3 regions of the Paenibacillus sp. J22FR83 genome follow, and region 1 is predicted to be linked to each of the others. Evidence: riboswitches for the same ligand, from Rfam matches in the RefSeq annotation. Region 1 holds a riboswitch; each other region holds the start of a gene.
The links. Region 1 has a riboswitch for cobalamin ahead of AC58PV_RS31775 (ABC transporter substrate-binding protein). Riboswitches for the same ligand answer to the same signal wherever they lie in the genome.
Positions count from the first base shown of each region.

Region 1 (7,834 bases):
TCCCTGCCCAACCTCAAAGCTCATATTATTCAGCACTTGTTGCTCTCGAAAGCTCTGATAAAGCCCCTCGACTCCAATCATCGTAATCAACCTCTCAACGTTTTCTTATCTTTATGGAGTAGATAGGCAAAAAATGGCGCACCCAGAAACGCCGTAACCACGCCGAGAGGAATTTCCGTAGGACTCAGGATTGTTCGGGCCAATGTATCTGCCCATAACACATAAATCCCGCCTCCGATCGCCGATAAAGGAATAATTAAGCGATAATCCGGCCCCACCAACAGCCGTACTAAATGCGGCACAATTAATCCTACAAAGCCAATAACCCCCGCCACAGACACAGCCGCCGCCGTGATCAAAGTGGAAGCAATCAATACGATCAGTTTCGTACGCTCGACATGAACTCCGAGATGCGCAGCTTGGCGCTCTCCTAGTACCAGTAGATTCAACGATCTCGCATAGCTTAGCAGAATCACGATCCCTATTACGAGATAGGGTAAAATCATATACGTATATGACCATCCGCGCATCGATAGACTACCCATTAGCCAGAAAAGAATTTCATTAATCGTTTGATTCGATATCGCGACTAGAAACGATACAAACGCACCTAAAAATGCTTGCATGACAACACCGGATAGGATCAACGTTTCCATCTTCAACTTCCCATCAATCATGGCCAGCCTCAAGACTAAGAATAAGGAAATAAGGCCAGTTGCGAAAGCTACAATAGGGATCGACCATTGCCCGAACCAGGCGAATTGCAGCCCGAAATAAATAAGAAATGCTGCACCAACAGATGCTCCTGAAGATACACCGAGAGAGTAGGGGTCGGCTAGCGGATTGCGCAAAACGCCTTGAAATCCAGCGCCAGCTATGGAAAGTACGGCTCCTACAAGTATACCTAATAACAAGCGAGGGATTCTTACTTTATTGATGATCTGTTCCGAAGATTGCGGCCAGTTCACTTCAATGTGACTACCTATCCAAGGAAGATGCTTCGCCAGTATCCCCACAATATGTGTAATAGGGAGTTGAGCCGACCCAATGGATAAACTCACCACAATAGAAAGAAGAAGGAGTATAACTCCCACTCCTCCCCCAAGCATTAATTTTCTTTTCATTATTTCACCAATTCAGGATAGATTCCTTTCGCTATTTCCAGCAGCCCCTCCGTCAATCTAGGACCCGGACGGCTTACGGAATTCTGGTCAAGACCGACCACGCGTTTATTTTTCACCGCATCAATGGCATCCCAGCCTCCGCGTGAACGAATAATTTCCTCTAGCGGCTTTTTACTTTTAAAATCGACAATACCATTGGCGAATAAGATGACATTCGGATTTTGCTGAATGATCTTCTCTTCACTGATCTCATACCAGCCAGCTTTATCCGCAGCCACGTTAATCCCCCCAGATAGGGTAATCAACTCATCCATGAACACGCCGCTTCCCACGGTCCAACCTGGTGCAAACTCGATGTATACTTTTTTCTTGTTCTCCTGCTTCACGTCTTTCACGGCATCAACAACCTTCTGACGATCCGCTTTCATTTTGGCAACGACTTTTTCGGCTTGTTCTTGATGATCCGTAATTTGTCCGAATGTAAGAATATTGTTCATAGCATCATCTAACGTTTTGGGATCAACTTTGAATACGTTAATATTCACCTTACGTAGGTTCTCAACAGTTGTAGCATCCATGGAAACACCCGTGAAGACAACATTCGCATTCGTAGCTATGACAGCCTCCGTGTTTGGCTTCGTAATGCTGCCTAGCTTGGGCTTCGATTTGGCGCTATCTGGATAATCATCAAAATCCGACACTCCGACAATATTTGCTTCGAGTCCAATCGCAAACAGCGTTTCTGTCTCTGATGGTGACACGGAAGCAATTCGCTCTGGCGCTTTGTCGAATGTGAACTCTTTACCTGTCGCATCTTTGACTTTCAACGGATAGGTCGTTTTCTTCGCAGTTACTGGAGCTGCCGATGCTACTGGAGCCTTCGTCCCCGCACCACCTAATTTCGATGGATCTGTAATTTCCGTTTCCTTCTTCGCACATGCAGCTAACGAAATCGCGGTAGCAACCGCTAATGTAAGAATAAGTCCTCTTTTGAAATTGCTCTGTTTCATCACTTAAACCCTCTTTTCATTATTTTGGCTCTATAGCCAAGGGAGAATAACTGGATTTTCTACATCTAATTTTACTCAACATGTACCATTTGACGATTTTCACCTGAAATAACAGGAGATAATCCAGTTAATCATTCCCACTTGGCCAAGAGCCCTGTGGTTGGCGCCGAAGCGTGTGTTCACTTTCCAAATAAAAAATCCCCTTTGTTCACTAGGAACGAAGGAGACGATAAATCGCGGTATTGGGCAGCTCACATTCAATCGCTGCTTCCTGATTTAACGCGATCCTTTTCCTCGAAGGATGTTGTATCGGCACGATAGGCAGGTATCCTGACTCTCCAGACTTTCGCAAGACTGAATTACAGTGGCGGGACCGTGCCGGATTTGAACCGGCTTCCCCTTAACTAGTAAGGTTCCAATTGGAAATCTACTAGTACCTATAGTTGCATATTATACGTTCAAGCTATTTGTCGATTCAAGTTGCGCTCTTATTTCTGTGCAATAATTTGGAGAACTTTCATAGCCTCGTCCATTTTCGGAGCATTCTGAGGAATGAAAGCGAATAATCCTTTACCTTCAAAGCCTTGTTCTTTCATCCATTTATTCCCATTAAGTGGAATGCCATACAAGTGCTTCTCCGCGGCCTTACCTTCTTCTTTGATCTCGATAACCCCATCTGGATAATCCTTAGGATTGATGACGTTATCCAATGAGACAAATCCCGCCTGATTGCTCAAACCTTTGAACTGTTCTTCTCCCAAGATGAAGATGCCATTACCACCAGCAGCAAGCTCAACAATCATTTTTTCCAATGAAAAAATTGGAGATGTATTCAGCTTCACAGTAGGAACTTCGCCTACCTTGGATTTCAAAGATACTTCCAATTTCTCCGCTGCTTCACTCGGAAACCCGTTAGGTCCCATCATAAATACGGATACATCTGCCTTCGGTCCGCCACAAGCTGTAAGCATCAAAATCATTCCCAGCATAACAACGAATAACCATTTTGCTTTCATGTGTATGTAATTCCCTCCGTCAATACTCTCTCTTTGTCGGTAGTCGTCAGAAAAGTCGGTTTTCACCGACTTTTCTTTCCTGCTGTCATATATTCGTTTATTTTGTGGTCCAACATCGTACTTAGTTCAACAACCGCATCAGATGTCATTTCTTGACCTTCCATGACCATCTGTTCCATTTTACGCCTCAACGAATGAATCTCTTCTTCAAGTAGAGCTAGGGAATTTTGCTTCTTGGCATTTCTGGTCAGCCAGCGCTGTCCGAAATCTTGCTCTCGAATTTGAAATTGCTTCTGAAAGTTAGTAAGCTGATATTCCATAAAAGCCACGCTCATCCCTCCTTACTCTTAGAATACCAGTTTTCGTCTCCTATGAACATATGAATTTATAAAGAATATTATAATTTCCTCAAGAAATTACCGATTCTCTCTAAGGCTTCATTCAGTTGGGAAACACTATAAGCGTAAGAGCATCGTAGAAAGCCTTCGCCACCTAATCCAAACACATCGCCCGGCACAGCTGCAACCTTAGATTCGTACAATAAACGTTGCGCGAATTCATCAGATGTTAATCCTGTAGCCACGATACTTGGGAACGCATAGAAAGCACCTTGCGGTTCATGACATTCTAGTCCGACTTCACGGAAGCCTTTGACAATCAATCTTCTCCGTTGATTATAGGACTCAATCATCCGATCTTTCTCTTCCAGTCCATTCGTCAACGCTTCATGTGCAGCGACTTGCCCCATAACTGGTGCGCACATCACCGTGTATTGGTGAATTTTAGTCATAGCGGAAATCAACTCTCTGTGACCACAAGCATACCCCATCCGCCATCCAGTCATTGCGAAAGCTTTAGAGAATCCACTAACAAGGATCGTCCGATCCTGCATCCCAGGCACTGCTGCGAAGCTCACGTGTTTCTGACCGTACGTCAATTCTGCATAAATTTCATCGGAAATAACGATCAGATCATGCTCTTCTACAACTTTAGCAATCGGCAGCCAATCTTCGTAGCTCATGATACCGCCCGTTGGATTGCTTGGGTAGCACAGAATGAGAACTTTGGAACGTGGCGTAATCGCATCGCGAAGTGCCTTTTCAGTCAGCTTGAATTGGTCCTTCGCAAATGTTTCGATCCCCACTGGCACACCACCACTTATAGCCGTGATTGGTGAGTACGAAATATAACAAGGCTCAGGAATTAGAATCTCATCCCCAGGTGTAATCAGGGAACGCAGCGCTAAATCAATAGCTTCACTGCCGCCTACCGTGACGAGCACCTCGTTCGTAGGCTCATATTTCACTTTAAAAGAAGTATACAAATAGTTCGCAATCGCTTCGCGAAGCTCAGGAATACCGGAGTTTGGCGTATATTTCGTTCTGCCCCGCTCCAATGAATGTACAGCAGCTTCACGAACGTGCCATGGTGTCGAAAAGTCAGGTTCACCAACGCCCAAGGAGATAATGTCCTCTTTACTATTGCTTACGAGATCAAAAAACTTCCGAATCCCCGACGGCTTCATTTCACGCACCGCAGGAGCCAGATAGTCTTTCATTGATTTTTTGCTAGATTGCATTGTAGTCTCATCCTTAATCATAGCGCTACCTCTCCTTATGGTGAAACAAGCATACGGTGATCATCTTCCTGATCTTCGAAAATAATGCCGTCTTGTTTATATTTTTTCAAAATAAAATTCGTTTTCGTAGAAAGCACACGGTCGATGGGCGATAACTTGTTGGAAACAAATGAAGCCACCTGTTTAAGTGAGTTCCCTTCAATCTCCACGAGCAAATCATACGCGCCTGACATGAGATAAACCGATTTGACTTCCGGATATAAGTAGATCCGTTCCGCAATCGCATCAAACCCGCGTCCGCGTTCCGGTGTAATTTGAACTTCAATCAGGGCGGTAACCTTTTCGTCAGCTACTTTACTCCAGTTTACGACTGTCGCATATTTGACGATGACCTTATCCGCTTCCATCTCGCTTATCGCTCGCGCAACTTCGGCCTCCGCCGTTCCTAACATGGTGGCGATCAGATCCGCGCTCCTGCGGGCGTCTTCCTTTAGTAAATCGAGAATTTTAAGCTTCAAAGTATCCATGGTTAAACCTACCTTTCTGAGATATGTTTCATTCATCCATTCATCTTACAATGAATTGCTGTCCTAATTCAATTGTTGATCGTGAAAGAATGGCAGAATATTTAACTATATTCGAAAATTCCACTTTGACGGCATAATAAAAAGCCACTGGATAACCATCCAAGCAGCTCATACGTCTAAATTCACCTCATACAAGGTTTAAAACAAATCCATACTTAAATATCGCTCACCTGTATCTGGCGCAATACATAGTACTCGTTTCCCTGCTCCGAGCTTTCTTGCCACCTGCATGCCCGTCCATACGGAGGCCCCAGCCGAAGGACCGACAAGAATACCTTCCTTGCTTGCCAAATCCTTCATCGTTTGGATGGCATCCTCATCCGCCACTTGCACAATCTCATCGTAGACACTTGTGTTCAGAATGGCTGGTACGAAGCCAGGACTTGTCCCTACTAGCTTGTGCGGACCAGGGCTTCCACCAGAGAGGACAGGTGACCCTTTCGGCTCTACCACATAAATTTGGATATTTGGCAAATGTTCACGGAGTACCTCCCCCGTTCCCGTAATCGTACCTCCTGTACCCGAGGTTGCAACGAATGCATCTAACCGCCCCTCCATCTGTTGTAAAATTTCAGGAGCTGTCGTCACTCGGTGAATACTTGGATTCGCCGGGTTCTCAAACTGCTGCGGGATAAAGCTGCCAGGTATTTGATCCCTTAGCTCCACAGCCTTCGCAATGGCACCAGGCATCCGCAGCGCGGCTGGAGTTAGAACGACTTCGGCGCCGTAGGCTTTCAGGATATTAATGCGTTCCTTGCTCATGTTATCTGGCATAATCAAAATGGCCTTATATCCCTTGGCCGCTGCGTTCATCGCAAGTCCTATTCCCGTATTTCCGCTAGTCGGTTCAATAATCGTGGCTCCTGGCTTAAGTTGCCCTGACTTCTCCGCCTGATCGATAAGATTCCAAGCAGCTCGGTCCTTCACGCTTCCGCTCGGATTGAAATACTCCAATTTCACATACAGCTCCGCTGCTTCCGGCTCCAACAAGCGATTTACCCGCACCGCGGGGGTATCTCCAATCAGTTCTGTGATGCTATTCACCATTTTTGGCGGCATTGTGCCCCCTCCTCATCTCATACTCATGTATTCACATTTTCATGCGGAAACCTAACCTTTGTCAAGACTTGGCTGCAGGCAACTGGTTTCTGATGAATACCCATGAGAAGAAAGTTGAGCTTCCGATGACGAGTAATAACACATTGATGACTAACGGCTCTTTACTCCATGAAATGACACATATGAATAGAAGTACGCCGCACACACGCCCTACATTCAACGATAACTCACGCAGAACAATGTACTCTTCCCGTTGTTTGGCACTTTCATCATCGGATCCAATCAAATCAAACACTGCGGACACCATTGGAATCGAGTACATTGGGAAAAAGAGTGCAGAACCAATTCCGAATATCAGCAAGGTGCCGAACGACATTTTCCAGAAAAATGGCAATATCACAAGAACAACCATCACTGATCCAATAAACATACTCCTTTTACGAAAAGAAGGACGAATGAAGCGCCCTGTTGCCCAGAAGCTAACTAACGCTACGGATGAAGTAATTAGAGCGAAATTACCTAAACTTGCTTCACTTGACGTCGATATGTACACAAGCAACCCAATCATGAAGCCAAACACACCCTCACGCACGCCCTGAAAAAGTAAAGCTAGACTCACTCTCTTCCATGGCGTTTGAGGTTGCCTAAGAATTCGTAGAGGCAACAGCCATTCGTAGGTGCCACTCAATTTCCTCTTCTTCAGAAAAAAACTAATAACAACGCCCAATAGAAATATCCCTAGCGAGATGGAGAAAATAAGGCGGTATCCTGCTCCATCCCCCAATGTAACGATGAGCAGACCAGAAATCCAAGGAGCAATGATGCCAGCACCTGCGCCTAATAGGCCAACCCAACCGTTAAAACGATCTCGATTATCCGGATCTGTCACCTCAAAGTAAACGACGTTGAACGCTATCCAGAACAGACCTACAGAAATCCCTTGGACCATACCCAACCAAACAAAATTATGAACGCTGCTTGTTCCCATCCATAGAACCAACATGTAGAAACAGGCAGATATCGATACACCAATACGCAAGCAATTCATCTTATTGTGCTCTTTCACCCACTTGCCAGCCAACCAGAAGGTAATAGCCATTGTCAAATGAGTCGTTAAGGTGAACCAGCCGATTAATGTAAAATCGTTTTTGGCTTTCCACAAGTAAACGCCGACAAACGTACCAGACAGAGCATTCGCCCCGCCGAATAGCGCATGCACCACTAGCAATAGGATGGCTTGGGCATCCAACTTCCCTTTGCTACTCACATTTGTAAGTTTCGTTTGTTTTGTTTGATTCGTTTGCATACTCCTCCTCCTAACTTAAACCGAGTATAGGCTTTTGTTAACCTTCCCCTTTGGAGTGAAAATATGAGGCACATGTACGCAAAAAAACCGAGTCCACGAAGACTCGGTTCTACTTCCAAGGATCTTATTCTGATTTGATTCGTTCAACCATCA
Region 1 is NZ_JCAUAM010000026.1:29,059-36,892, reverse strand. It holds gene AC58PV_RS31785 (ABC transporter ATP-binding protein) at 1-81, opposite strand, end outside; gene AC58PV_RS31780 (FecCD family ABC transporter permease) at 87-1,124, opposite strand; gene AC58PV_RS31775 (ABC transporter substrate-binding protein) at 1,124-2,134, opposite strand; cobalamin riboswitch at 2,438-2,590, opposite strand; gene AC58PV_RS31770 (hypothetical protein) at 2,623-3,150, opposite strand; gene AC58PV_RS31765 (aspartyl-phosphate phosphatase Spo0E family protein) at 3,213-3,470, opposite strand; gene AC58PV_RS31760 (aminotransferase class I/II-fold pyridoxal phosphate-dependent enzyme) at 3,548-4,750, opposite strand; gene AC58PV_RS31755 (Lrp/AsnC family transcriptional regulator) at 4,765-5,256, opposite strand; gene cysK (cysteine synthase A) at 5,455-6,375, opposite strand; gene AC58PV_RS31745 (MFS transporter) at 6,437-7,681, opposite strand; gene AC58PV_RS31740 (hypothetical protein) at 7,806-7,834, opposite strand, start outside.

Region 2 (7,834 bases), on a different contig from region 1:
TTTATGAGAACTTACAAGATCGCCTGCAGTCGTGTAAATAGCAACATTGACGCCGGCTGCAACAACAGGAGTTAAGCCAAAATCACTATAGTCCATTTCTGTTTTATTCACGTGAACAGTGAAATTAACATCCTCATAAACCGTGCTTCCTTTAGCTGGTTCGATTGCGATCGAATCAATAGGCATTGTTGCATAATTATTATAAAAAAACACGACTTCATCGGAAGCTTTTAAAATAATCTGATCGCTTGTGCCTTGGTAAGAAGTAAGCCATTTATTCCCTCTATGGATAGCAAAATCCCATGAACCGTAATCTTCATCCCCATAGAAGCTGGAATGTATCCCTGCAATATTTAAATCAAGCGTGCCCCATTTTACTTCTTTCTTTACTTCAACACCTTTAGCAGTAGCTAAAGAATCAAGTGCTTGCAAAGGAGTAGCTGCCGTGACAGTCCCTTCAGCAATCCGGCCTTCTGGCCCCTCAACTCTAATGCTCACAGGTGATGAAGATACCTGATCCAAGCCAGGCAATGGTTTAGTTAAATCATATAATCTTTCATCTTTGCCTTCTTTATATAACTTGTACGCTGCTAATGCTTGGAGAGCCTGTTCTGTCGCCATACCATTGGATCGCATCTCCGTGGAGTGCGAGAAGCTTCCATCCGCTAAACGGAATTGAAATAATTTATCAAGTAGATTTACACCGTTTTTCGTATACTTAGCATTCGTTGGATCGATTTGATTGGACGTAAGAGCAATAATAGCTTGTGATACGCTCTCACTGCTATCCACACCCCAGGAAAGGTAACCGCCGTTTGATTCCTGATGTTGGGACAGCCAATTTATTGTTTTGGTAATCGTATTCGCACTCAACAATGCTTGATTGTCTACGTAAGGTGCAAGTGCTGTTAATACCATCGCCGTAATATCGGGGTCACTCGCCCCACTACTCAAGGCAAAGCCTCCATCTGCATGCTGTCTGGAGATGATTTCATTTATGAGTAATTCTCTGGTCCATGTAGCGTCTTGTGGTACCGAATAATTCTTGGAGTCAAGTGCTAATAATGCGAACACTACGCCGTTAATGCCTTGGTCGGTCACTTTGTTGCTGTTGTACAATTTAGCAATTAAATTGATACCTGAGACATTCGTAGCATCGCCACTCGCAACAGTAATGCCTAGAATTGTACGCTCTAAATCGGTAACTAACGAGAAATCACCTTGGCTATACGTTACGTTGTTTTGCAATTTATGATAGTACGTTTCGGGAAGCTTGTGTCCTGTTCTTGCTAAACCAATGGCAGTCCATTCTGAACTTATGCCACTTGCTTTCGATGTGAAATAATTGGAGGCAGCATCAATGGCAGTCTGAATTTCAACAGGCGATGGATTGCCACCGGAAGGACCGTCTGTACCACCACCAGGTGTTGTTGGATTCTCTAATTCGAAATTATCCGTATAACGCAGAACAATATCCGCATTTTTGGTCAAAATATAACTAGCTATACCTACATTGGGATCAACACCATCAACGGAGTACAACCATCCGCTTTTCGGTCCACCATCGAACTCCCCTAAATCTTTGACTTTCGAAATATAGCTCCCGCCATTACCTTCGTAATGAATCCCGGCCTCAGTTAAGACTTTGAATATTACATAAGCAGCGGTTTTCCCTGACTCCACTTGAATAGTTGTTTTCGGTAAGGAAACATCTTTCCCTACAGCTACCGCACTATGTCCATTTAATGTAAATGAGACTGAAATGGTTTGTTGCTCAGGTGGAGAAGTTGTTGTAACCAAACTCTGAAATGCTGAAGTCAGTTTGGATAGGGCACTAGTAGCGTGATATTGAATTGCATAGTTATTCGCCGCTACTTCTTTGGCAAGCGTCAAACTTTTTTGAAACGCTGACCAACTTACTTCTGTGTAAGTCCCCTGTGTTACATCTTTCAATTCATTGATTTTTAAATTTAGTGCCGTTTTATCTGCAAGTTCAGTAATATCTTCTTCGTAATCATCTGTGTAGACTAACGTAATGATATCCGAGCTCTTTAACACGTAGTCAGCAACACCTACATCAGCAAATTGGCCATTGACTAGGTACATCCAACTGCTTTTCGGCCCACCATCTCCATTTGCCAAACCACCGATACTCGTAATGAAATTGCCACTTGTATTTATAACGTTCAAATGACTCGTTAATTTATTGATCGCATAGGCAGCGGTTTTTCCCTCTTCTACTTGCGTATCCGCCTTGGCTAAGGTAACTGATTTGCCCGCTATGGCGCTATACCCGCTGATGCTAACGGAAACTGTTAGTTGTTGCGGTGTTTCTGGAGGAGCATTGATTTGTAAGCCCTGAACTGCGGCTAGTAAGTCAGATAAGGCGACATCTACTTGATCTTGTAAGGCAGTTGGATTCGCAGAGATCAATTTGGCGGCTGCCAAACTGTTTTGCAACGCTTGCCAGCTTGCGTCCGTATGGTTGCCTTTTTGCATGTTATCAACATGCGTGATCTCCGCATTTAAGGATGATTTATTAACTTCTTCGAGTCCTTTGCGGATGCTTAAATAGTATATTTTCGGTGTATTAAGCCCATCTTGCGCAATAACTCTAACGATTTTGGGCGTTGTCTCACTCAATGTGATTTCTTTATCAATTAGCGTTCCTGTCGTACCGCTTTTATTATTAATAAAGATATTTGAAGCTGTTCCATTAGCCGTTAGTTTAATCTTATCTGCGTTAATGAGAATATCGTTATACTCATACACACCTGCAGTTACGGTAACTTGCTTCGTTGCTGAGGAATCTGCGCCTGTCCCTGACAAAACGATGTTTGAAAGATCTGCAGTTTCACTAACTGAACTATTAGCTGTGACTCTTTGCAAGGAAGTAATTTCAGCGCCGATTTCTCCTAATGCACCACCATCCATTTGGACGGCATTAAACACTCTAACGTAACTTATGCTGTTCAAGCTGACAGGCTTACCTAAGCTGTCAACTGCCCAACTAATATCTATGGGATCACCTTTGGTTGGTGACGTTAAATAAGGATTTACAGGTACATCATAGGGTGCATTGCCGTTGGCATGCGTATCCGGATATCCGAACGCGTTTTTCTTTACATTAATTTTCACACCTGTATAAGTTTGAGACAGATTGTTAAAACCTATCGGTGCACTGGGATAATTAGCTGGTATCGGATAATAGGCATGCTTATGATAAGTGTTAGTATAAACATTCCCACTAACAGATTTATTGTCAGTCCAAGGTATTTTTACACCATTTGCAGTGGTAAATTCGGGTTCAGGATTGGTATATGTAACTTGGTAATCCCAAATCGTACTATCCTCATAATGTTCGGATCCTGCAATGTAATACCATGGGCCTGGATTGCCTGTCCCATCATCCTGTGCAACAGCGACACCTGCCGGTTCTTCATTGCCAGAGAAAGCATTCCCGAACACTGTAAAATCAACCCCATATGGGTTCAGTGAACTATTTTGGATAGGTTCATCAAATTTAAATACGATGCTTCCACCAAATGCTCCCAAAGAAACACCAGCAGACCCAGGCGCATTCGTCCATTTGGCGTTTATATCGCCAGTGCCCCCCCAACCCGCTTCATTCGTGAATTGGCCTGGTGCTGGGAGCCATTCTAGGATTGAACTAGGCCCAGTACTTGCAGCTGCAACTACCTGTTTATTGGTTCCAAATAAGAAACCAAGTGAAGAAAATAAAAGCATAAAAGACATAATAAGTGCAATAACTCGTTTTGGTGCATAACGATAACTCATTTTCCCATTCCTCTTTCCCTTATTAAATTGCATAAAGGGGTACAAAAAAAGCCACCCTCAACTACTAGGGTGACTTCAACTTTAATCAGGACATACATACTTCACACAACACAAATAAGCCTTATGTGAGCAGCATACGCTTAGTAACTAATCCCCACCCCCAAGGAATTAGAAACATCCAATAAATAAAGGCAGGTCTCCTGGCTTATGCGTCATCGCTTCTCTTCGCCTTCCCAATCTCGTAAACAAGACAGTGGCATATGAAAGAGTTACTCTGCAAGTACAGTGGTGGGACCGCGTCGGCTTCTACCGAACTTCCCTTTTAAGCAAGCATCTATATAGTATGCTTACACCCTTATTTAGAACATATGAAATTATCAAAGCAAACTTATGTTACCCCCTTTTAATAGTTTTGTCTACTTAAAACAAAAAAGGCACCCCACCAAGACCTCTGAGCCCGGCGGGATTACCTTTCTTATTACTTGAACAGTAGGTAGGTAATTGGATTAATATTTACAAATGCTGCGCGTAATGATAACTAGCAAAATGAAAAGGACTAGAATGCTAGCAGCTGAATTGTTCTTCGGAGGACAAGCGACTGCTTGCGTATGAACTGGTTTCGGGAAAACAAATTCAGTTTGTTGGTAGGACGCGTGCAGGTGAATATTATTGTGCATCGGTTGTTGCATGATTGGCGCTGGCGCTGGAAGCGGAGTAGGCGTCGGCATTGGCATTGGCATCGGGGTTGGCATTGGCATTGGTTGCATTGGGTAATTCGGAACTTTTACATATTCCATGAGAAGAGCACCTCCTTGGTATTTTCCCTATCGGGACTTGCACAAGCATACGGTTTAACTTAAAGGTTATTGTTTAAGTTGGGTGAATAGCTTACAACATCAGTCTATGGGGGAGCACCTACGTTGCACACGGTAAATACCCAGTTTATAAATAAATTGGGTGGGTGTCATGGGCGAACGAGCATAAGCAGGAAGCTACTTTCACCCCGGGTTAGTCGATCTTTTCGACTATTTCCCCAAGCCCCATCAAACACAAAAAGGGCCGCCCCCACAACAGCGGGAGCAGCCCTTCCATTTTTACACGTATGGATTATTCTCACGTTCAAAGCCAATCGTCGTCTTCGTGCCATGCCCGGAGTAGACGATGACTTCGTCATCCAGCAGGAACAGTTTGTCCTGAATGGAATCCAGCAAGGTATTGTTGTCTCCACCGAGCAAGTCGGTACGACCAACAGATAGTTTAAACAACACATCACCGCTGAACAGGTGATTGTCATACAAGAAGCTCACACTGCCTGGTGAGTGGCCAGGCGTATGGAATACCTTGAGCTTAATGCCAAGGAACTCCAGCACTTGCCCCTCATCCAGAGCGAATTCCGCTGGATCCGTTACAATCGGAGCGCCGAGATCAGGCCAGCGTGCGGAGCCGTTCTTCTTCGGATTCGTCAGCCAATCGGCTTCCAGGTCATGAATATACACCGGACAGCCCTTGAGCTTACGAATCTCGTCAACGCCGCCGATGTGATCGAAATGCGCATGCGTCAGCAAGATCGCCACGATATCCATGTCGGCAATTTTCTTAATCAGCGACTTCGGATTCATACCGGGATCGATAATAATGCCTTGATTCGTCTCTGGATTCGACAGTAAGTACGCATTTGTCTGAACCGGACCCAGAACGAAGGATTGAATGTTGATCATCGTGATGCCACCTTCACCTTTTTAGAACGATTCGATCAATGAACGAAGTTCCTTCACAATAACAGCATGGTATCCGTTACCTTCGCCATATTGACGACCCATTTCGGCTCTGGCTACTTGAATTTTTTCGTTATAATCAGCCGCATCGCGATCTGGATTATCTTTCTTGAATTGTGTCATAACCGCTTGCACGTTCTTCGGACGAGGTCCCCAGTGTCCAAGCGAGAAGCCGCCAGTATCCGTGAATACGACGATTGGAATCCCACGTCCGCCGCCTGTCAGGAACTGGTCAATCACATCATAGTTTTGTTCAATAATCAGCACTTCCGTAGGAACGCCGCTATCTTCCAAAGCCTTGAAAACGACAGGAACGTTGCGAACTACATCGCCACACCAGTCAGCAGCAATAATCAAGCAGCGAAGATCATCGCGATTATTCAGGGACTCGAAATATTCTTTATCCTCTTCATTGTCCCAGGCAAAACCATCGTAATACGCCAAAAATTGCTCTTTATTTTTCTCCATACTCTCGATAAACTGTTTCGGCTTCAGGCCCGTACCTAACTTACTAGCAAGATTTGCACCCATCGTTATCATCCTCCCAGGATCATCCTATTTCTCACTCATTGTAACAAAAGCAAACGAATCCGCCAAATCTACTTGCTAGACTTTCGTTTTTCTTTTGAGATAAAATTGATAGCCCGCATACAGAATCGTCAGCACGACCGCAGCGATAATTAATGGTTTAATATAAGGCCCTGCGTATTCGCCGATCGTCTCCCAATTGTCCTTCAGCTTCATGCCTAGATAAATATACAAGAACGAGTAAGGAACTAACGCTAATCCCGTGTACAAAGTGAACTTGCCTAATGGCATTTTGGCCATTCCACCTGGCAGCGAGATCGCATGACGTACGATTGGAATAAATCTCGCTGTAAAAATCATCCCTGTACCATACCGGTTAAACCAGCTTTCCGCTACATCGATATGATGCTTACTGATCAGCAGGTATTTGCCATATCTCTCTAGAAAAGGTCTGCCCCCGTAGCGTCCGATCCAGTACAAAACAACCTGAGCCAACGTCCCCCCAACGACCGCGCACACCATGCCGCCCACGAAGTTAATTTGACCTTTGGATACGAGATACCCTGCGTAGGCTAACAGCAATTCGTTCGGAATGACTTCCAACATGAGTCCAAGGAAAATCCCCCAGTACCCCAGGCCTTCCAAATATACCAAAACATTTTGAATCAACTCATGCATACGTAACCCTCTCTTCGCTTCGCTTTCCATTACATTTGCTACTTAGCTGGAAAACATACATTTAATTGGACCGATAGGATCAAAAGAAAGAGAATAACTGGATTTTATCCATCTAAAATCGCCCATTCTTCTCAAAATCACCTAAACTCAGCCAAATAACTGGATATTTTCCATGTATGCTACTTTTTCATTGGTAATCCTCATAATTAGCTGTAGTTTTTCCTGTTAAAAGCCTAGGAGGAGGCGCCATACTTCCCTATGAGGTATGAGATCGAATCTAACCTGAACATGCTGCCTTATTCTAAACCCTGAATTTTCTAATCTCACCCACATTCTATCATAGACAGGCCGCTATCCTCTACTTGTATGCAACTCATCGTTGAAATACGCCAATATGTGCAATTTGCATGCTTCCACGGGTGCGCTGAGCTCTTTGCCTACGCGATGAATCAGCCCGTGTTCTAACGGAATCGCTGGCTCCGACTCAACACGAAGCAGCTTACCCGCTTCAAGCTCCTTCTGCACCGAAGTGACAGGCAGCAAGGAAAGGCCCATGCCGCACATCATCGTCTGTTTGAGCATTTCCGTGCTGTCGAAGGCCATTTCGGTAAACGTAGCGAGCCCTTTGTCCGCTAGTACCTGAGAAGCCAAAGATTGATAAATGCAGCGGCTGCCGAAGCCGATGACCTGTGTCTGCGCGATCGCTTCCCAGCCCTCCAGCCCGATGCGCTTCACGAGTGACGGAGCCCCGACCCACACCAATTCATCCGCGAGCAGCGGGATAAAAGTGAGATTGCGCACCTTGGGATCGCGCGGCACAATGCCTAAATCCACGCGGTATGCCGATACCTCCTGGATAATGTCGCGTTGAAAGCCCGTTTCCAGCTGCAGCTGGATCTGTGGAAACCGCTCGAACAACGTAGGCAGCATCATCGGCAGATGCGGTACGCAGAATGATTCCAGCGCACGCAGGCGCACTACGCCCTTGGGTTCCTGCAAGCCCATCAGCTTCTCCTGCAGAGATTCGCCCAACTGCAAGAATCGGTAAGCGAACG
Region 2 is NZ_JCAUAM010000022.1:113,320-121,153, forward strand. It holds gene AC58PV_RS30180 (DUF4430 domain-containing protein) at 1-3,798, opposite strand, end outside; cobalamin riboswitch at 3,972-4,170, opposite strand; gene AC58PV_RS30185 (hypothetical protein) at 4,305-4,595, opposite strand; gene AC58PV_RS30190 (MBL fold metallo-hydrolase) at 4,893-5,516, opposite strand; gene AC58PV_RS30195 (thioredoxin family protein) at 5,538-6,104, opposite strand; gene uptA (undecaprenyl phosphate transporter UptA) at 6,180-6,779, opposite strand; gene AC58PV_RS30205 (LysR family transcriptional regulator) at 7,131-7,834, opposite strand, start outside.
Region 2: it holds a riboswitch for cobalamin, as region 1 does, so the genes downstream of both, AC58PV_RS30180 (DUF4430 domain-containing protein) here and AC58PV_RS31775 (ABC transporter substrate-binding protein) in region 1, are expected to answer to the same signal.

Region 3 (7,834 bases), on a different contig from region 1:
CCGACTCTTGCAGGGCTTGCAGGGCACGATCGCATGCTTCCAATTCTCCGGCAATCGCTGCAGGGCCTGCGGAAACAGCTTTCGTAAGCAAGACAAGCTCAACCAGTTTCTCATCGGCATAAGCGAGCGCATCTTTCAATACAGCCTCCAGCTTCGTCTCCCGCTCCGTCGATACAGGCACGTGGAGCAAGCTGCTTGACGATTGTACGAGAAGTCGTTCAGCCGGTACAAGCGCAGTAATTTCTTCCAACAACGCCAGCTTCTCACGCAGAGATGCTTTCCAAATACCGCGTCCATCGATGACACCTGCACCTAATACTTTGTCAGCTGGGAATCCGAAGGTTTTCAAAGCTGCCAAGTTTCCTTGAAGGCCATGAACGAAGTCCAGACCAAATCCTTTGACCGGCAAGGAAATAATGTCAACGTAACGATCTACGGATTCAAAATACGTTTGCAAAACAATGTTCAAGCCAGGCACGGCTTCGGCAAACGTTTCATAGATGGTTTTCAGTCTAGCAACATCCCCATCGCTCAACTTCGTGACGAGAATCGGCTCGTCGATTTGTACCCATTGAACGCCTTCTTCTGCAAGTTCTTTAAGAATTTGCACATATAATGGAAGCAACGTGTTCAACCACGTGTCGAACTCCGATGCGCTGAAGCCTTTGGACAGCTTCAAGAATGTCAAAGGACCGACGATAACTGGCTTACCTTCGATACCTAGCTTCTCTTTCGCTTCCCGGTAAGCAATTAGAGGCTTGTTCTCCGTAATGACAGGTGAAGCTCCGTTCAGTTCAGGCACGATATAATGATAATTGGTGTTGAACCATTTGGTCATTTCACTTGCTGTAGCATCTTTCGTTCCTCGGGCAACTCCGTAATACACTGACAAGGGCACTACGCCACCCTTAAAAGCAAACCGCTCAGGAATGATGCCAAACATAGCAGCTGTATCTAGAATATGATCGTAATAGCTGAAATCGTTGACAGGAATAAGGTCAATCCCTTTCTCCTGCTGCTTGCGCAAGTGATTTAAACGAATCTCCTGCAACTGTAATTCAAACTCTGATTCTTCCAGCTTACCTGCCCAGAAAGCCTCGAGTGCCTTCTTCCATTCTCTGTCAGCACCGATACGCGGATATCCTAAACTACTGCTTCTTACCATCGGACAAAACCCCTCTGCAATTTGTTATACAAAAGATAACATAGCAGAGTAGTTATAACGTAACTGGAATAATGTATATCTAGATATAGGAAAAAGCTATATTAAAGCACCATGGGGGCAATGGCTTGTTGAAGGGCTTCTACATAAGCAGTTCCCAGCTTGGATAGCGAGATATGGCTATGGGAAATCCAACCCACATTGATGGTTTCATCACAATCCAGTGGTACAGGGATAATCTCATTGCCATTCAAATCTGAGCTTAAGACCCCGGTTGATATGGTATATCCATTTAAACCGATTAATAAATTGAAAAGCGTCGCCCGGTCATTCACACGGATGCTTTTCTTATGTGACATCGTACTAAGAATTTCTTCGGCAAAATGAAAAGAATTATATTCCCCTTGATCAAAGGATAAATACGGATAGCTCTGCAGCTGGTCAATGGTGACCATGGATTGCTTAGCGAGCGGATTTTTAATGGAGATAAAAATATGCGGTTTGGCGATAAATAAACTATTAAATTGCAGATTTGCGCTTTTCAGCAGCTTGTTTATCACCTTGCCATTGAACTCATTCACGTATAAAATGCCGATCTCGCTCCGCGAGTTTTTGACATCTTCGATGATTTCATATGTTTTGGTTTCACGTAAAGCGAGCTCATATTCCTCCTGCCCATACTCCGCAACCAGACTCACGAATGCATTTACGGCAAAAGCATAATGCTGCGTCGATACAGAAAAATGCTGCGAAGAAGGCTTCGCATTGAGATATCGACTTTCCAGTAACTCCGCCTGTTCGACAACTTGCCGCGCATAACTTAGGAATTCCACACCTTCCTTCGAAAGTGAGATCCCTTTATTGGATCTATCGAAGATCGAGATTTGGAGTTCTTCTTCCAGATCTCGAATCGCATTGGAAAGGCTGGGTTGAGAAATAAACAGCCGTTTCGCTGCTTCATTAATCGACCCGCGGTTCGCGACTTCAATCACATATTTTAATTGCTGTAATGTCATGGCTTCGTCCCTCCCACTGGCATATGAACCAGCGCTTCGTGAATTATGACTATGGTAACACATATTGTGTGAATTGCCGTAAATGGAAGGTCATTTGCTAGTAAACTTCCATAGACAAACAATTCAACTATATATATGATTAAACTAATTAAATAATGGATAGTTAAGGTGCATGCTTACGAACGTAGGTAATGCTTAATTGGGAAGTCTGGTGAAATTCCAGCACGGTCCCGCCACTGTAAATGACGAGCGACTCTAGAAATGGCCACTGGTATAGCTATACTGGGAAGGCGAGAGAAGCGTTGACGCATGAGTCAGGAGACCAGCCTTACTGTGTATTCACAAACTCTACGGATGATAGAGGAGGTGCTTTTTTTCGTTGTCTACGACCCATACTGACATCACAGCCCTTGATTTTTTCCACGCAAGGGCTTTTTTGTATGTTCATCATCCCTATCATTTTTCACTTGGAGGATCACAATGAAACTACCTTATAGGATGTTCACCCTATTCATGGCTCTATTCCTACTGGCAAGCAGTCTAAACATCGTGCCTGTATCCGCTATGCCGAATGCAGCTGTAGACATTGCTGTACAGGATACAGCGCAGTATGTGCTTACGACTGTACAGAAACCGGAAGTTGGTTCTATCGGCGGTGAATGGGCCATTCTTGGCCTTGCTCGCTCCTCCGCTGACGTGCCGCAAAGCTATTACGACGATTATTATAGAGGCGTAGAAACCTACGTGAAAGCGTTGAATGGCAATCTGCATGATAAAAAGTATACCGAATACTCCCGCTTGATTATCGCTTTAACAGCAATTGGCGCGGATCCCAGTAACGTCGGAGGCTATAATTTGCTGAAGCCGCTCGGCGACTTTGACAAGACGATATGGCAAGGGATCAATGGGCCGATATTTGCTTTAATTGCGCTCGACAGCGGCAAGTATACGATACCTGTCAACCCAACGGCCAAGACGCAGGCAACGAGAGAAATGTACATTGACGAAATTCTATCGAATCAGTTAGCAGATGGCGGCTTTGCACTTTCGGGCACGTCGGCTGATCCTGATATTACCGGCATGGCCTTGCAAGCTCTAGCCAACTATCAGAACAATGCGAAAGTCAAAGCAGCAACAGAGAAGGCCATTATACTTCTATCTCGCATACAGGACAATGAAGGCGGGTATGCCAGCTTGGGTGTAAGTACTTCGGAGAGCACCGTGCAGGTATTAATGGCACTATGTGAACTGGGGATTGACCTACACGACAGTCGTTTTGTGAAAAATGGCAAAACCATCGTCGATAATTTACTCTCCTTTTATTCAAAAGGACAAGGATTTCAACATACCACGGATGGCAGCGGAGCAACGGGCATGTCTACAGAGCAGGCCCTCTATGGACTTGTGAATGTCCAACGCATCCTATCAGGTCAGAGCAGCCTCTACAGAATGAACGATGTCAAGTTATCTACTTCATCTACGCATGTAGGCAATTACGGATTAGCCAACAAGAACAAGGATATCAAAGTGATGCCCGTCATCGCTGCGAATCCGTCTTTCTCGGATATTACCGAACATGCGAACAAAACAGCCATTGCATCCCTGGCATCTAGAGGCATTATTAATGGATTGACGGACAATCATTTTGCGCCGAATCAAACAATGACTCGCGCTGAATTTGCAACCATTGTAACCAAAGGTCTCGGCCTTCCTCTGCGAAAACAAACACAATTCCATGATGTCCCTGCTGCAGCATGGTACGCAGACTATGTTGGTACGGCATATTCTTACGGCATCGTAAGCGGAACGTCCGATACCACATTTACGCCAAATAATACGATTACGAGGCAGGAAGCTGCTGTCATGATTGCCAATGCAGGCAAGCTCTCTGGCATGAATACGACGTTAAGCACAAGTGCAATCCGAGATATGCTAGCGCAATTCGGGGATTACACACTCACGGCGGAGTGGTCGAGGAATGCACTGGCTTTTAACTATCGCGAACAGCTATTATCGCAGGATATGCTCAATATTGAGCCTACTCAAACTGTTACACGGGCTGAAATCGCGGAGATGCTTTACCGCCTACTCACTGCAGCACAGTTAATTAAAGAGGCGAGCTAATGCGATTTACTAAAAATAAAGTTATTGCCGCAGCACTTATCCTGGTCGTACTCGTCATTGCCTACCTAAGCAGCGGACAACCGCGGCAACAGGCTATGCCGACGTCTACCATCGCGCTTGAATCTAATAATCCAGCGGTAGCTTCACCTGCTGTGACTGAACCGAGCGCTGAACGGTCGCCAGCGCCCACAACATCACCCGACGCTGCACTTTCAAGTACCGAGACACCAGCGGCAAGTCCGACTGTGGCGTCTCCGCCTGCGTCTGAGGCTGCATCCCCATCTCCACCTGCCTCGACTCAGGCCGTGGAGCCACAGGCTAAGTCGGGTGGGGACGGCAGCCAATTGGATCTACCCAAGGCAACCGCCCCAAGCGCAAGATCAGCTATGCCAATTGACCCTAAGACGGGGAAGGATCCATACCTGACCGAGCCTGTTCCTGAAGGCAAGCCGCTGCCCATAGAGCCGGAGAACGCGAAAACTTCTGACAAACAACTGACAGCTACCCTTTCGGTAAGCTGCTTAACGATACTTAACAACATGAAACTTCTCGATCCGGAGAAGGTCGATCTAGTCCCGAAGGATGGTATGATTTTCAAAGCCCAGCAGGTGACTTTTTATGAGGGAGAGTCCGTGTTTAATGTCCTACAAAGAGAGATGAAGAAGAACAAAATTCATATGGAATTCGTGAATACCCCGATTTATAATTCCGCCTATATCGAAGGGATTAACAACCTATATGAATTTGATTGTGGAGAGCTCTCAGGTTGGATGTACAAAGTGAATGGCTGGTTCCCCAATTATGGTGCGAGCCGCTATCAACTGAAGCAAGGGGATGTCATTGAATGGGTATACACCTGTGATTTGGGACGTGACGTCGGGGACACCTATAATTCAGCAGGCGGTGGTAAGAAGCAATGAGGGATTCCTTTGCAAGCTTCCACCCCTTCGTTAATTTTCTATATTTTACATGCGTCATCCTGTTCTCAATGGTCTTCATGCATCCGATCAGTCTAGTGATTTCCCTGAGCTTTGCCTTTGCTTATTCGATCTATCTCAACGGGAAGAAAGCCATCAAGTTCAACTTTATCTACATGCTTCCTTTCCTTATCATCACCGCGTTAATCAATCCTGCCTTTAATCACGAGGGCGTTACGATACTGATGTATTTGCATAGCGGCAATCCACTGACCCTGGAATCGATTACCTATGGCTTTGGGGCAGCGGCGATGTTCATATCCGTCATCTGCTGGTTTTCTTGCTATAACGCGGTTATGACGTCGGATAAATTCATTTATTTGTTTGGTAAAATAATTCCAGCCCTGTCGCTCATTTTCTCCATGGTGCTGCGCTTTGTGCCTCGTTTTAAGGCTCAGCTCCTCATCGTTTCCAATGCACAAAGGAGCATCGGCAGAGATGTCTCCAATGGCAGCCTTATCCGAAGGATTCAGCATGGCCTACGGATCCTGTCCATCATGGTGACCTGGATGCTTGAAAATGCCATTGAAACGGCCGATTCGATGAAGAGCCGTGGGTACGGGTTGAAAGGAAGATCGGCATTCTCCATCTTCACATGGGATAGCCGTGATCGAACCGCGCTTATCACCCTTCTCGCAACCGCAGGCTACATCTGCATTGGAGCTGCTGCGAAAGCGATGTATTTCCGATACTTTCCTTCTATGCGAAGTACGGGGCTTTCTTTTTACAGTATAAGTGTCTTCATGGCCTATGCATTGCTATGTGCAATACCGCTTATTATCAACATAACGGAGGATAGAAAATGGAAGTCTTTACAATCCGACAATTAACATTCTCCTATCCTGGCTCCCTAGGGCATGCGCTGCATGAGGTATCTATAGCTATAAGGCAAGGCGAGTTTATCACAATTTGCGGTAAATCAGGGTGCGGTAAATCAACGCTCTTACGGCACTTAAAAACCGATCTTACCCCTCATGGATCACGAAGTGGCGAGATCTTATTTCATGGGACGCCTCTCGAAGAGCTCGACCGACGTACCCAAGTTGCCCAAATCGGTTATGTCCTGCAGTCTCCCGATAACCAAATCGTGACTGATAAAGTCTGGCATGAGCTTGCTTTCGGTCTTGAAAGCCTTGGATACGACACTTTGGAGATTCGGCGGCGTGTTGCTGAAATGGCCAGCTTCTTCGGTATACAGGAATGGTTTCATAAACCCGTGACCGATTTGTCCGGCGGTCAGAAACAGTTGCTGAATCTGGCATCCATTATGGCTATGCAGCCCAAAATTCTGATCTTAGATGAACCTACAAGCCAGCTTGATCCGATCGCTGCATCCGAATTTCTAGCTGCAATTGGCAAAATCAACCGAGAGCTCGGCGTCACCATTCTCATCTCCGAGCATCGTCTCGAAGAAGTAATGCCGCTATCCGATCGGGTTATTGTCATGGATCATGGCGAAATTCTCCAAGTAGGAACGCCGAAAGAGGTCGGCGAGAAACTTCGGGATGTAGGGCACGACATGTTCTATGCCATGCCAACACCTATGCGTGTGTATGCTCGCATCGATAATCAGCTTCCATGCCCCATTACAGTGCGTGAGGGAAGGGAATTCTTGCATCATCTTGCTCAGAAGCAAGCCTACGCGCAAGATATTCCAGCTGCGGACATGCCTGTGCGAACAACTGAACCAACGCTTGAGCTTGACGAGGTGTGGTTTAAGTATGAGAAACACGCCCCTGATGTCGTGAAGGGCCTTAGTCTACGTGCCTATCCAGGTGAACTCTATGCGATTGTCGGCGGCAATGGAACGGGCAAAACAACGACCCTCTCCCTCATCTCTGGACTCCGCAAGCCTTATCGTGGAACGGTCCTGATGAAAGGGAAAGCCGTCGACAAGTATTCGGACCGGGAGAAATTCAATGGACTCCTTGGCGTCCTTCCCCAGAATCCGCAATCACTTTTTGTCCATAAAACAGTGAGAGCTGATCTCCTAGAAATGCTGTCCGACAGCGAGCTGGACAAGGATCGTAAGCAAAACTACATACAAGAGATTGCCGAACTCTGCCTGCTGCAGGACCTTCTCGACCGTCATCCGTACGATTTGTCTGGTGGTGAGCAGCAACGAGCCGCACTTGCCAAAATCTTGCTTCTTCAACCTTCCATTCTACTGCTGGACGAGCCAACCAAAGGATTGGATGCCCATTATAAATTCATATTTGCCGACATATTGACCAATTTAAAACGACACGGGACAACCATCATTATGGTCAGTCATGATATCGAGTTTTGCGCTAACTTTGCTGACAGGTGTGCTATGTTCTTCGATGGTACGATCGTATCAGAGGACAATCCTCGCGAATTCTTTGCTGGAAACAGCTTCTATACGACTTCCGCAAGCCGTATGGCGAGAGACCTCATCCCGAAAGCCATAACGACCAATGACATCATTAAGGCCTTTCATGTGAATGAAGAGATGGATCATTTTACAAATAGGGAGCCCTTACTTCCATTGATTCGTAAAAGTGCCAGCACGACCATCGTTTCTGACCCTAACG
Region 3 is NZ_JCAUAM010000022.1:102,338-110,171, forward strand. It holds gene metE (5-methyltetrahydropteroyltriglutamate--homocysteine S-methyltransferase) at 1-1,165, opposite strand, end outside; gene AC58PV_RS30155 (LysR family transcriptional regulator) at 1,267-2,178, opposite strand; cobalamin riboswitch at 2,327-2,523, shown strand; gene AC58PV_RS30160 (S-layer homology domain-containing protein) at 2,659-4,302, shown strand; gene AC58PV_RS30165 (DUF4430 domain-containing protein) at 4,302-5,222, shown strand; gene AC58PV_RS30170 (energy-coupling factor transporter transmembrane component T) at 5,219-6,109, shown strand; gene AC58PV_RS30175 (ATP-binding cassette domain-containing protein) at 6,082-7,834, shown strand, end outside.
Region 3: it holds a riboswitch for cobalamin, as region 1 does, so the genes downstream of both, AC58PV_RS30160 (S-layer homology domain-containing protein) here and AC58PV_RS31775 (ABC transporter substrate-binding protein) in region 1, are expected to answer to the same signal.